Regions from separate parts of the Microcoleus sp. A6-C6 genome, predicted to be linked through region 3. Evidence: riboswitches for the same ligand, from Rfam matches in the RefSeq annotation. Region 3 holds a riboswitch; each other region holds the start of a gene.
The links. A riboswitch is a leader RNA that binds a small molecule or an ion and turns the genes downstream of it on or off. The one in region 3 is predicted to bind cobalamin.

Region 1 (3,282 bases), on a different contig from region 3:
CGTACAACATCACCGTAAATAATCGGCGGACGCACGTAACGGCTGCCATAGCTTTGTACCCAGCCATTTGCAGTGAAGGCGAATCCATCCAACTGTTGTCCGAAATATTCCACCATATCGGTGCGCTCAAATTCGCCATGCACTAACACATCTAGCCCAATTTCTTCTTGAATTTTAATGCTCTCGGCAATTTGAGCGTCGATCGCAGTTTGATAGTTTTCCTGATTCAATTCACCCTTTTTGTAGCGCAGCCGCAGTTGTCGCACTTCCGGGGTTTGAGGAAACGAGCCGATCGTTGTAGTGGGAAAAATGGGCAGAGAAATCTGTTTTGATAGCCGCAAACCGTAGGATAATTTGCGTTGAAAGTCATTCGTTGTCAAGCTTTTTAGACGTTACTGCACGGCAATATTGGTCGGGCTAAATTTCTCGAAGGTTGTCCAAGCCTCGCTAATTTTAGCGCGATCGCTTCCAGTTTCTTCTCCGGCTAAACTGCGTGCCAAAAACTTCACAGCTTGCAGTTTTTGTTCGGCAAAACTCAACACGTTGCGGAGAGGTTCTGGCAACTTTGTTTCCCGTGCGGCATCGTAGGGAACAAACTGCAATGATGCCGACGGCTGAATTACAATATCGGGCGTAATTCGCTGAATATCTTGCAGCACTGGTAGCACTTCTTCTGGACGAATTTGCCAAATATTGCGAGCATCTACAATTCCCACACCCAATCGTTTATCAGCAGGAAATCCCTGTTCTTTAAGCAATTCCAAATTGCGTCCGCGAGTGAAATCTAAGCTAATTGCAGCAACTGGTAACTGCATCACCCAAGGATAGGTATCTCCCAAATCATCAAAGTAAGTAACTAAATCGATGGGAAGTTTAATTTCAGCGAAGGAACTATAGGTTGACTCAAAGGCTTCTTTGAATTGGCCAGCATCCCCCATAACCAAAGCAGGTTCGTGAATTTGAACTTCAGAAATACCCAAGTTTTTTAATGCTTTCAGCAACGCAATATAACGCTCTAGCAATCTTGAAACTGCTTCATTTAAGGGTATATCAAACCGACTCAATCGCAGTAAAGTAATGGGGCCTAAGACAATAGGTCTTACTTTTTCGCCTAATAAAGTTTGAGCGCGATTAACTGTTTCTAGAAAGTCGCTGAAATCGGCAGGCTGCCATTCTGAGGGAATTTCTGGTACCAGGTAGTGATAGTTGGTGTCGAACCATTTAGTCATTTCTAGCGCCGGTATTCCTTCTTTGCCCCGCGCCATTGCAAAGTAGCGATCTAAACCTGATAAATGCTGAAAGCGATCGGGGATTAACCCCAGGCGAACTGTCCAATCCAGAACATGATCGTAGAGGGTAGTATCGCCAACACCGATGCGATATATACCTGATTTTAGCTGTGTTTGCCAGTTTTCTATTTCTAGTTTTCTGACTGTTTGCAGTAGATTATGTGCATTTAATTTGTTACTCCAAAAGGCTTCTAGTGCCTTCTTGACTTCACGATTTTTACCAATGCGAGGATATCCAATGGTTGCAGTTGAAATTGACATAATTTTTCCTAAGTATGGTTAATCAATAAATAGAGTCATCAGTACAAAGAGCGATCGCAATTGACTGAATTTTTACTATTGATATTTTCTGAATTATCCAGTTGAGTTTTTGACATTCCATAGAAAATTTGTCGGAAAATAAGGGTATCCGATGCTGAATTTTCTATAGCAATGCCATCAGATTGCAATGTGACGCATCCAAGACAAAATTATCTGAACTTCCAACATAGCCATAACAAAGCTGTTAGAAATTACAGCAGGCAAAAGCCCAGTAATATTTCTTGCATCTAAAACTAGATAATGCTGTTGAGGCTAACTTTTTTAACTCACTGTGTCGCCCTAGAAACCAATTCCACCACAGGTTTCTCACGGGTTAAGGAGCATAATAGCCGATCGCGCAGCGTCTCTAAAATCGAATCGAATTGAAAACAAAATGCTGAAGACATCCGTACCTCGCAGATGGATTAAATTGAACAATACAATCGGCGGGCATCCTGACTAAGAAACGACTATACGCTTCATCACAGTTGCGGGACAGCGCCGGGTTCGCACCGGACTTTCCCCGTTTCCTCTGGTGGGTGATCTCCACAAGAACCGATTAGGTCATACCATAGCACATTTTTCAAAATATGCAACCCCTAAAATCAAGTCTGGCGATCGAATATCATCAATAATCTTGGACGCAAGCGCGATTTGAAACCGGGTTTTTTACCAAAATCCTTCGTTCCAGCCAGCAAATTAGGCAAAAACCCGGTTTCTTTGGTTTCGATGCGTAAGTCCCGATCGAAATCATTTGCCTGCATCTTTAAGATTCGGCGTTGCTTAATCAGGGTATGAAAAAGAATTAGGCAAAAATCCAGAAGCTTTGTGGACAATGGTTTTTATGATTTGCATATTTAGCCGTTCATACCGTAAATCAGCAACGCCAAAGCCGAATATTTGCCACCCAAACCTTCAACAATTGTCCGCGTATTGGCAACCAGCATTTGGCGATCAATATCGCCTGCACTTCCCAGTTTAAGATTTGTTGCAATTTGAGTAAATCTAGCTCGCCAGTGATAACAAAATAATCCAATGTGGGTAAAATAATTTTATCAGGGCAACTCGAAGCAGCGAACAAGTTTACATCAGAAACCGGGTGGGAGTGATGAGTACAGTTTTAGTGGTGGAAGATTCCCGCAGCCAGCGGGAGTGCATTTCACATCAGTTGAGATGCAGCGGATTAAATGTAATTCAAGCATCAGACGGTGTGGAAGCGCTGGATAAAGTTGGAAGAAATTCCCCAGATTTAGTATTATTAGATATCGTAATGCCCCGCATGGACGGTTACGGAGTTTGCCGTTTAATTAAAGCTAATCCCGAAACTCGGAATATACCGATCGTATTTTTAACCGGGAAGGGACAGCAGTTAGCTTTGTTCTCCAGGGCGATCGATCGCGCCGAAGCGTATGTTAGCAAACCTTGGCAGCCGAGGGAACTTTTGTCAACGATCAAAAAAGTGTTACTAAATGCCAATATTAAGTTCGATCGAGCTTCAGCGGACGCTTGGACGGAATACGGTATTTTAAACTTAAGTACGATCGAACTGTATCAAAGTAGCGCCGATGCTTGGACAAAATATAGCACTCAAATCATTAAATTGTATGATACCAGTTTAGCAGCTTTTCAGCAAGCTTTGGCAATTGAACCGAGTCACTCGAATGCCAACCAATATCGCAATCGAGTCCAGACA
Region 2 (3,282 bases), on a different contig from region 3:
CTAAGTAATTTCTGCAATTTGTCGATCGCCCATCGATCGCAAAATTCGCCAAATGACTCCCGATGTTCTCGCAACTGCTGATATACTCGAAGCATTTGCTCGATCGCGCGGGGCATCTCGGTGACAGTCACAGCGGGGAAGATTTGCCGTCCAAAGGGCAAGTCTTTTTTACCTACATAAATGTTGTAACCTGCGATCGTCTGGTTTCCCTGCTCAATCTGAATTCCTATTAGGGTGATGTCTATTGGCTGGTGTTGGGCGCAGGATTTTTCGCAGCCGCTGAAATGGATGTTGATCGATCGGTTGATCGTCAGTTTTTGCGCTAAATCCCTCGCCATTTCTAGGGCGTGACTTTGAGTATCTGTCGCCGCCGACGCGCAGCCGCTGCTACCGGCGCAAGCAACTAAGCAGGAATCTAGGTTAGTTGCGGATGAGTGCAATCCTAAATCGGCGATTTGCTGTTTGACCTCAGAAACTTGGGAGTTGGGGATGTCGGAAATCACCAGATTTTGCCACGGTGTAAGCCTCAGAGTGCCGTTGGCGAGATTTTTGGCTAAGTTTGCCAAATTCCGCAGTTGCTTTGATTCTAGCTTGCCTAAAGGCAGGGCAATGCCGATGTAGGAGAAATCCGACTGTTGCTGACGGTGGATGCCGAGATTGGCGTTAGGTTCGATCGCTCTTTCTGAAAGTTCGATCGCGCTTCGCCTCAAGGGAAACGGCAATTTTGTCTCTACTTTTTCGAGATAACTTTCAACGCCCCAATCGGCTAGCAAGTGCCGCAAGCGCGGTTTTTTGCCCTCAATTCGCGGCCGATTTTTGGTGTATTCCAGATAGACATTAGCGAGGGCTGCTAATACTGAAATAGTTTGCGATTGTTCGAGAATAATTGCTGTATTGCTGTTTAAATGTAGGCGGAAAACTATTTCATAATTTGTCGGAATGCTTTCTGCTACTAATAAAATATCGTTCCGTAAATTGCGGATTGAGACTAATTCCCCGCCATCAAAACCAATGCTGAATTTAGCGGAAAGTTCCGATAACTCAGGATGAGTTTGCAGGTAATCATCCCAAGCTTTCACTAGGGGGCGAGTATCGAGTAACTGCTGTCTGTCGATTCCTGCTGTTGGGCTTGCCATCATATTACGAATCGGGTCAACTTCAACGCGGCGAGACGCTAATCCCAATTCCTGCAAATCTTGCCAAACTTCTGGGGGAATTTCTGAGTGCAATTCTCTAATTTGCAAATTTGCGCGATTTGTGATTTGCAAACAGCCGGTACTGTAGCGATCGACTAAATTGGCGATCGACCAACATTGTTGTACGCTTAAAATTCCCCCCGGAATCCGCATCCTCGATAATATTCCGTCGCGGGCGCGAGAACCGGAGAATAGGCCCGGACAAGTCGGTAAATCAGTCAAAACTAACAAATAATCTCCTTCCCCGTGCGACGCAGGGAACCTACAAGTAAACGCGCAAAACGCGCCCCGAAATCGGCATTCTGACTCTCACAGTTGCGGCACAGCGCCGGAATTGCACCGGACTTTCCCGCTTTCAGGTTTAAGAAATGTATCACAAGTCGATCGCCCGCAGCGAAAATTCTCAACTTTCTTAACAAATGCCCGCTAATTTTGTATAGTTTTCAGAGGAATAGCGAGAAACAGACTTTTTTACAAAAATATAAAGGTTGCAGACCGCAGATTCGCTAAAAAACCCGGTTTCTTTGGTTAAAGTGCATCCAGGACTCAGTTAAATTGATTCGCTGGCCCAGATTCATACCAATGCAACGATACTTGTTATTTTATGGTTAATTTGGCTTGGCTAGTGCGATCGCCCATTGCCCCAGTAATAGTAACAGTTCCCGGTCGCAGCGCTTGAAATGTGCCCGCTGATTGCGTTTGAGCAAGCAACGGCTCCAGATTGGGAGATTTGCTGGGTGCACCAGGTATCGGTTGCTGATAGTCTGTAGTCGAAAATCGGAAATAAGTTACTGGCGGAAGCAATCTCCCCTTTGAATCGGAGACAAACATTTTAAAGGTAATGCGATCGCCCACGCGGACGGTTGCAACTTCTGGTAGAATCCGAAGTGTCCAATCAGGCGGGTAAACAATACCGGACATAGAGAGTGTTTCTTCTCCACCTTTTTTTGCGAAGACGGAAAACTCTCCCGGCGCAATACCAGTCACAATTCCCTTTGAGGAAACTTTGACGATTCCTGCATTGTCAGACGACCACACCCACTGTTTCTCGGACTGCGTATTTCGTACATTACACCCTGAAGGGTCGTCGGTACTCGCGATTTTTAGCTTAGTCGTTTGACCCACAATTAAAGGATTTACTTCCGAAGAATCGTAGTAAAGGCAAGGGGGACCGTCAACTAGACGTAGAAATGCTCGGTTCTCCCATACCGTAATACCTGTGAATCCGAATAACAGAACAATCGCAGTTACGCAGCCGAACCCGATTACTTCGTTCTCTTTTTTCTTCATATTTAATATTGGTTTTTTTTGTATCTATTGATGAACTTGGCTTTGAGTATGTTGTCGCAAGCTGCGTGAAGCGAAGCTATCCCGTAGGGAATCGCCCAAACATCGAGTCGCAAAAAGTAGCAGAAAGACTGGGAATGAGGCAAGTAGAAGCAAGAATTATGAATAAAAATCCCATATTATTCTTGAGAATTGATAAGTTGTAATTAACAGTAAAAACTCAATGGACAAATGGCTTTCGGTGGTGGGGATTGGCGAAGACGGACTTTTGGGATTGAGCCCGATCGCCCTTTCCCTACTCGATCAATCTAAAATCGTTGTCGGGGGCGCGCGCCACCTCGCAATGCTACCAACAGACGACACCCGCGAAAAATTAATTTGGGCTTCACCACTACAAACAACAGTTGACAGCATCATCAGCCGTCGAGGAGAGTCTGTTTGCGTGCTCGCAAGTGGCGATCCGATGTGTCACGGGATTGGTGTCACGCTGTCGCGCCAAATTCCGATCGCCGAAATGACAATAATTCCCGCAGCATCGGCTTTTAGTCTGATTTGCGCGCGTTTGGGTTGGGCGCTGGCGGATGTTGAGACTTTTAGTTTAACAAATCGCCCGATCGCCTCGATCGCCCTTGCTTTCTATCCCGGTGCACGCTTGCTGGTGTTGAGTGCCGATCGACACACACCGGGAAAAGTCGCCGAATTGTTGACACAGCGGGGTTTTGGCAGCAGTTTGATGACTGTGTTCGAGCGGATGGGGTCGGAGGCGGAACGGCGGATCGAGGGGGTTGCAGCGGCTTGG
Region 3 (3,282 bases):
TGCGCGCTACTTACGATCCTAAAAGTCCTAATTTATTTGAATTTAAACAGCAGATTGTTCTGCAAAATTAGGCGATTCAACAGCACTTTTATACAAGATAAATATTTTTTGTCTTACAATGAAGATCGGTAGCATTGAGGAATTTATTTATGACGATCGCAATTGAGCGCATTACCCTTGAAGAATTTCTGAAACGGCCAGAAACGAAACCAGCCAGCGAATACATTGAAGGCGAGATCGTCCAAAAACCTATGCCGAAAACAAAGCACAGCCTATTGCAATTAAGAAGCTGCAACGAAATTAATTGTGTGACTGAAACTCCCAAGATAGCTTATGCTTTTCCTGAGTTGCGGTGTACGTTTGGCGGGCGATCGATTGTTCCCGATGTTGCGGTACTATTGTGGGAACAGATTCAATTTGATGAGAACGGCGAACCGTTGGATGATGTGCTAATTGCACCCTATTGGGCGATCGAAATCCTGTCGCCACAACAAAGCTCAAATCGCGTAACTAAAAAAAATATTCACTGTCTGCAACATAATTGTCAGTTGGGATGGCTAGTCGATCCAGGCGATCGATCAATTTTAGTATTTTTACCCAATCAACAACCGCAATTCTGCGAAGGTAGCGATGTCGTTCCCGTGCCCGAAATGATTCCCATGAGTATCACTGCCGAACAAGTGTTTAGCTGGCTGAGAATGCAAGCATAAACAGCAGGTTCTTAGTGAGGACTTGGCGTTGCTGATTGACGGTATGAATTAAGTTCTACCCAAAACCTCAACGACCCAAAAAGTCTATGTTTTACTCAATGGTAAAAAAAGTCAATTCATACTCAAGTTCAGCAACGCCAAATTTTCGTTCCTTATCTCTAATTTCCCAGCGGTGGAATCTTCGCCAAAACACCTTTTTTCAAAGCTTGAGGACGCTCAGACCAAGGCAACAAACCATCCGGCTTAGCATAATATTGACTCGCACATTCAAGCACAGCCTCGACGCTTTCCGGCTCATTGGCAGGCAAATCACCAAACAAATAAGTATACTTTCCAGCAGCAGCAAAAGACACGGCACAAGCATGACTGCAAGCACTCATACACTCAACTTCCCGAATATCAAATTCATCTGAAAACTTCCAATCTTTAGCGAGTTTCGATAAATCTTCCATGAATTGTTGGCCGCCACTTTTACCTTCGCGCTTGCCATCTTTCCAAACACTAGCGCAAGCAGTACAAACTAAAAGACAGTGTTTTGTGCGTACAGCCGTGTTAGTTCCATTCATCATCCATACCTCGTAGATGCGTGTAAAAGTGAGTTAGATATCGGCGGGCATTCTGACTTGAGAAACCACAAGGATTTCATTACAGTTGCGGGACAGCGCCGGACTTGCACCGAACTTTCCCCGTTTCCTCTGGCGGCTGCTCCCCGCTAGAACCGATCGCAAATTCAAATCTTACCACACTTGCCGCCCTTTCCCAAAAAAGTTATGTTGGTAACAGCGATTTTTAATATCTACCCACATAAATTAACCCCGTTCGTAGTAAGGACTTTAGTCCTCTGATATTTCTGCGGACTGAAGTCCTCACTACAAACCTTATGAACACCTTCCCCGACTTTTCCACCCACGGCTATCAACTAACCAGCGAACTCGGATACAACAGTCTGGGCGGGCGCGTCACCTATCTCGCTACAAAAATTAACACAAATAAGCCCGTTGTTATTAAGCAATTTCAATTCGCCCAATTAGGTGCTAGCTGGGCGGAATACGATGCTTACGAACAAGAAATCAAAGTGCTCAAAAAGCTCGCACACCCGGGAATTCCCCGCTATCTCGATGCTTTCGGGACTGACAGCGGATTTTGCATGGTGCAGGAATACAAAAATGCCGAATGTGCGATCGCCCGGACTTTCTCGCCGCCGGATATTAAACAAATTGCGATCGCCACTTTAGAAATTCTAGCTTACCTGCAATCCCAAAAACCGTCCGTAATCCACCGCGACATCAAACCAGAGAACTTATTAATCGATGACGAGTTAAATGTTTACTTAGTAGACTTCGGTTTTGCCCGCTTAGGAGGTGGAAACATCGCCGCCAGCAGCGTTGTCAAAGGCACAATGGGATTCATGCCACCAGAGCAAATGTTTAACCGACAATTAACACAAGCATCCGACCTTTACGGCTTGGGGGCGACGCTGATTTGCCTATTAACAGGTACAAAATCCGTGGATGTCGGTAACTTAATTGATGATAATTATAGCATTCATTTCCGGCATTTAGTACCGCCATTGCAGCAGGGTTGGATGAACTGGCTGGACAGGATGGTAGCACCGAGATTGCAGGATCGACATCAGTCAGCGACTGAGGCTTTAGCCGTTCTGAAATCTCTGGATGTTAGTAGCTTGCCGAAAGTGAGGCTTGAGCGCGATACGCTGGAATTTGCCGCTACAGAATATGGAGAAACAATAACACAAACCATCGCAATTAGCAACCCAATTCCCGATACAATGCTTTGTGGCAGATGGGAAGTCGCGCCGCATCCGAATGATCCGCCGCATACACCTTACGATCACCCTTGGATCTCGTTTGAGCCGCAGAAATTTGAGAGCAATAATTTTGATGTCAAAATCCTAGTTGATACCAAACAATTGTTGGCAAGTCAAGCTTATGAGCGCTATATAATCTTCCATACAAATTCCGAACCCGACACTTATCAACTCAAAATTAAAGTCACAACAGCTCTCCTTCCTATACCAAAACTAACTACTTTATTGTCTAAGGGCAACCTGATTTTGATCTGCTGGTTGGTGTTATTCGGCTTTCTATTTAGTATGGGCAGCAACTATGAGATTGCTTTGGGTATTATTATGAGCTTAGTCTATGGATTTGCAGTTGCTGAAATCACACTCTTAGCAGAATCACATGGAAATAAAAAAACTTGGGTAGGAGGAGTATTAGGATCGCTAATAGGATTAATTTTATATTTTTTCGTTTTGTCTGTTGTTACTGAAGTTATTCGTAATTTACCCCTATCGAACAATACAATTCTATCAATTGCTGCCTCGATAGGGATGGTAATTGCGCTGATATTCTTTAGTTTATGTGGAGCTGCACTTGGAAGTATGATGAATAGGAATTTGGCTATGATTATTGCTATTATCGGGCAATTTTTATTATTTGCATTGTTTGCATTGTTTTCTTTCGTGGCAATGATATTCGATGAGGCTTTCAATGCAGCATTTTTTATTTTCCTAAGCAATTTATGTTGCATGATAGTTTATTTGTGTTGC

Region 1: linked by a shared signal. The riboswitch ahead of QUB52_RS13390 (hypothetical protein) and the one ahead of QUB52_RS03550 (DUF1636 domain-containing protein) in region 3 are both predicted to bind cobalamin.
Region 2: linked by a shared signal. The riboswitch ahead of cobG (precorrin-3B synthase) and the one ahead of QUB52_RS03550 (DUF1636 domain-containing protein) in region 3 are both predicted to bind cobalamin.

Annotation. Positions count from the first base shown of each region.
Region 1 covers NZ_JAUBVR010000027.1:73,426-76,707, forward strand. The annotation lists gene metE (5-methyltetrahydropteroyltriglutamate--homocysteine S-methyltransferase) at 1-380, opposite strand, end outside; gene QUB52_RS13390 (hypothetical protein) at 393-1,550, opposite strand; cobalamin riboswitch at 2,018-2,164, opposite strand; gene QUB52_RS13395 (hypothetical protein) at 2,195-2,353, opposite strand; gene QUB52_RS13400 (response regulator) at 2,698-3,282, shown strand, end outside.
Region 2 covers NZ_JAUBVR010000083.1:18,439-21,720, reverse strand. The annotation lists gene cobG (precorrin-3B synthase) at 1-1,427, opposite strand, end outside; adenosylcobalamin-variant (AdoCbl-variant) riboswitch at 1,484-1,563, opposite strand; gene QUB52_RS24610 (hypothetical protein) at 1,794-2,486, opposite strand; gene cbiE (precorrin-6y C5,15-methyltransferase (decarboxylating) subunit CbiE) at 2,707-3,282, shown strand, end outside.
Region 3 covers NZ_JAUBVR010000004.1:75,564-78,845, forward strand. The annotation lists gene QUB52_RS03540 (hypothetical protein) at 1-71, shown strand, start outside; gene QUB52_RS03545 (Uma2 family endonuclease) at 150-710, shown strand; gene QUB52_RS03550 (DUF1636 domain-containing protein) at 869-1,279, opposite strand; cobalamin riboswitch at 1,302-1,448, opposite strand; gene QUB52_RS03555 (serine/threonine protein kinase) at 1,591-3,282, shown strand, end outside.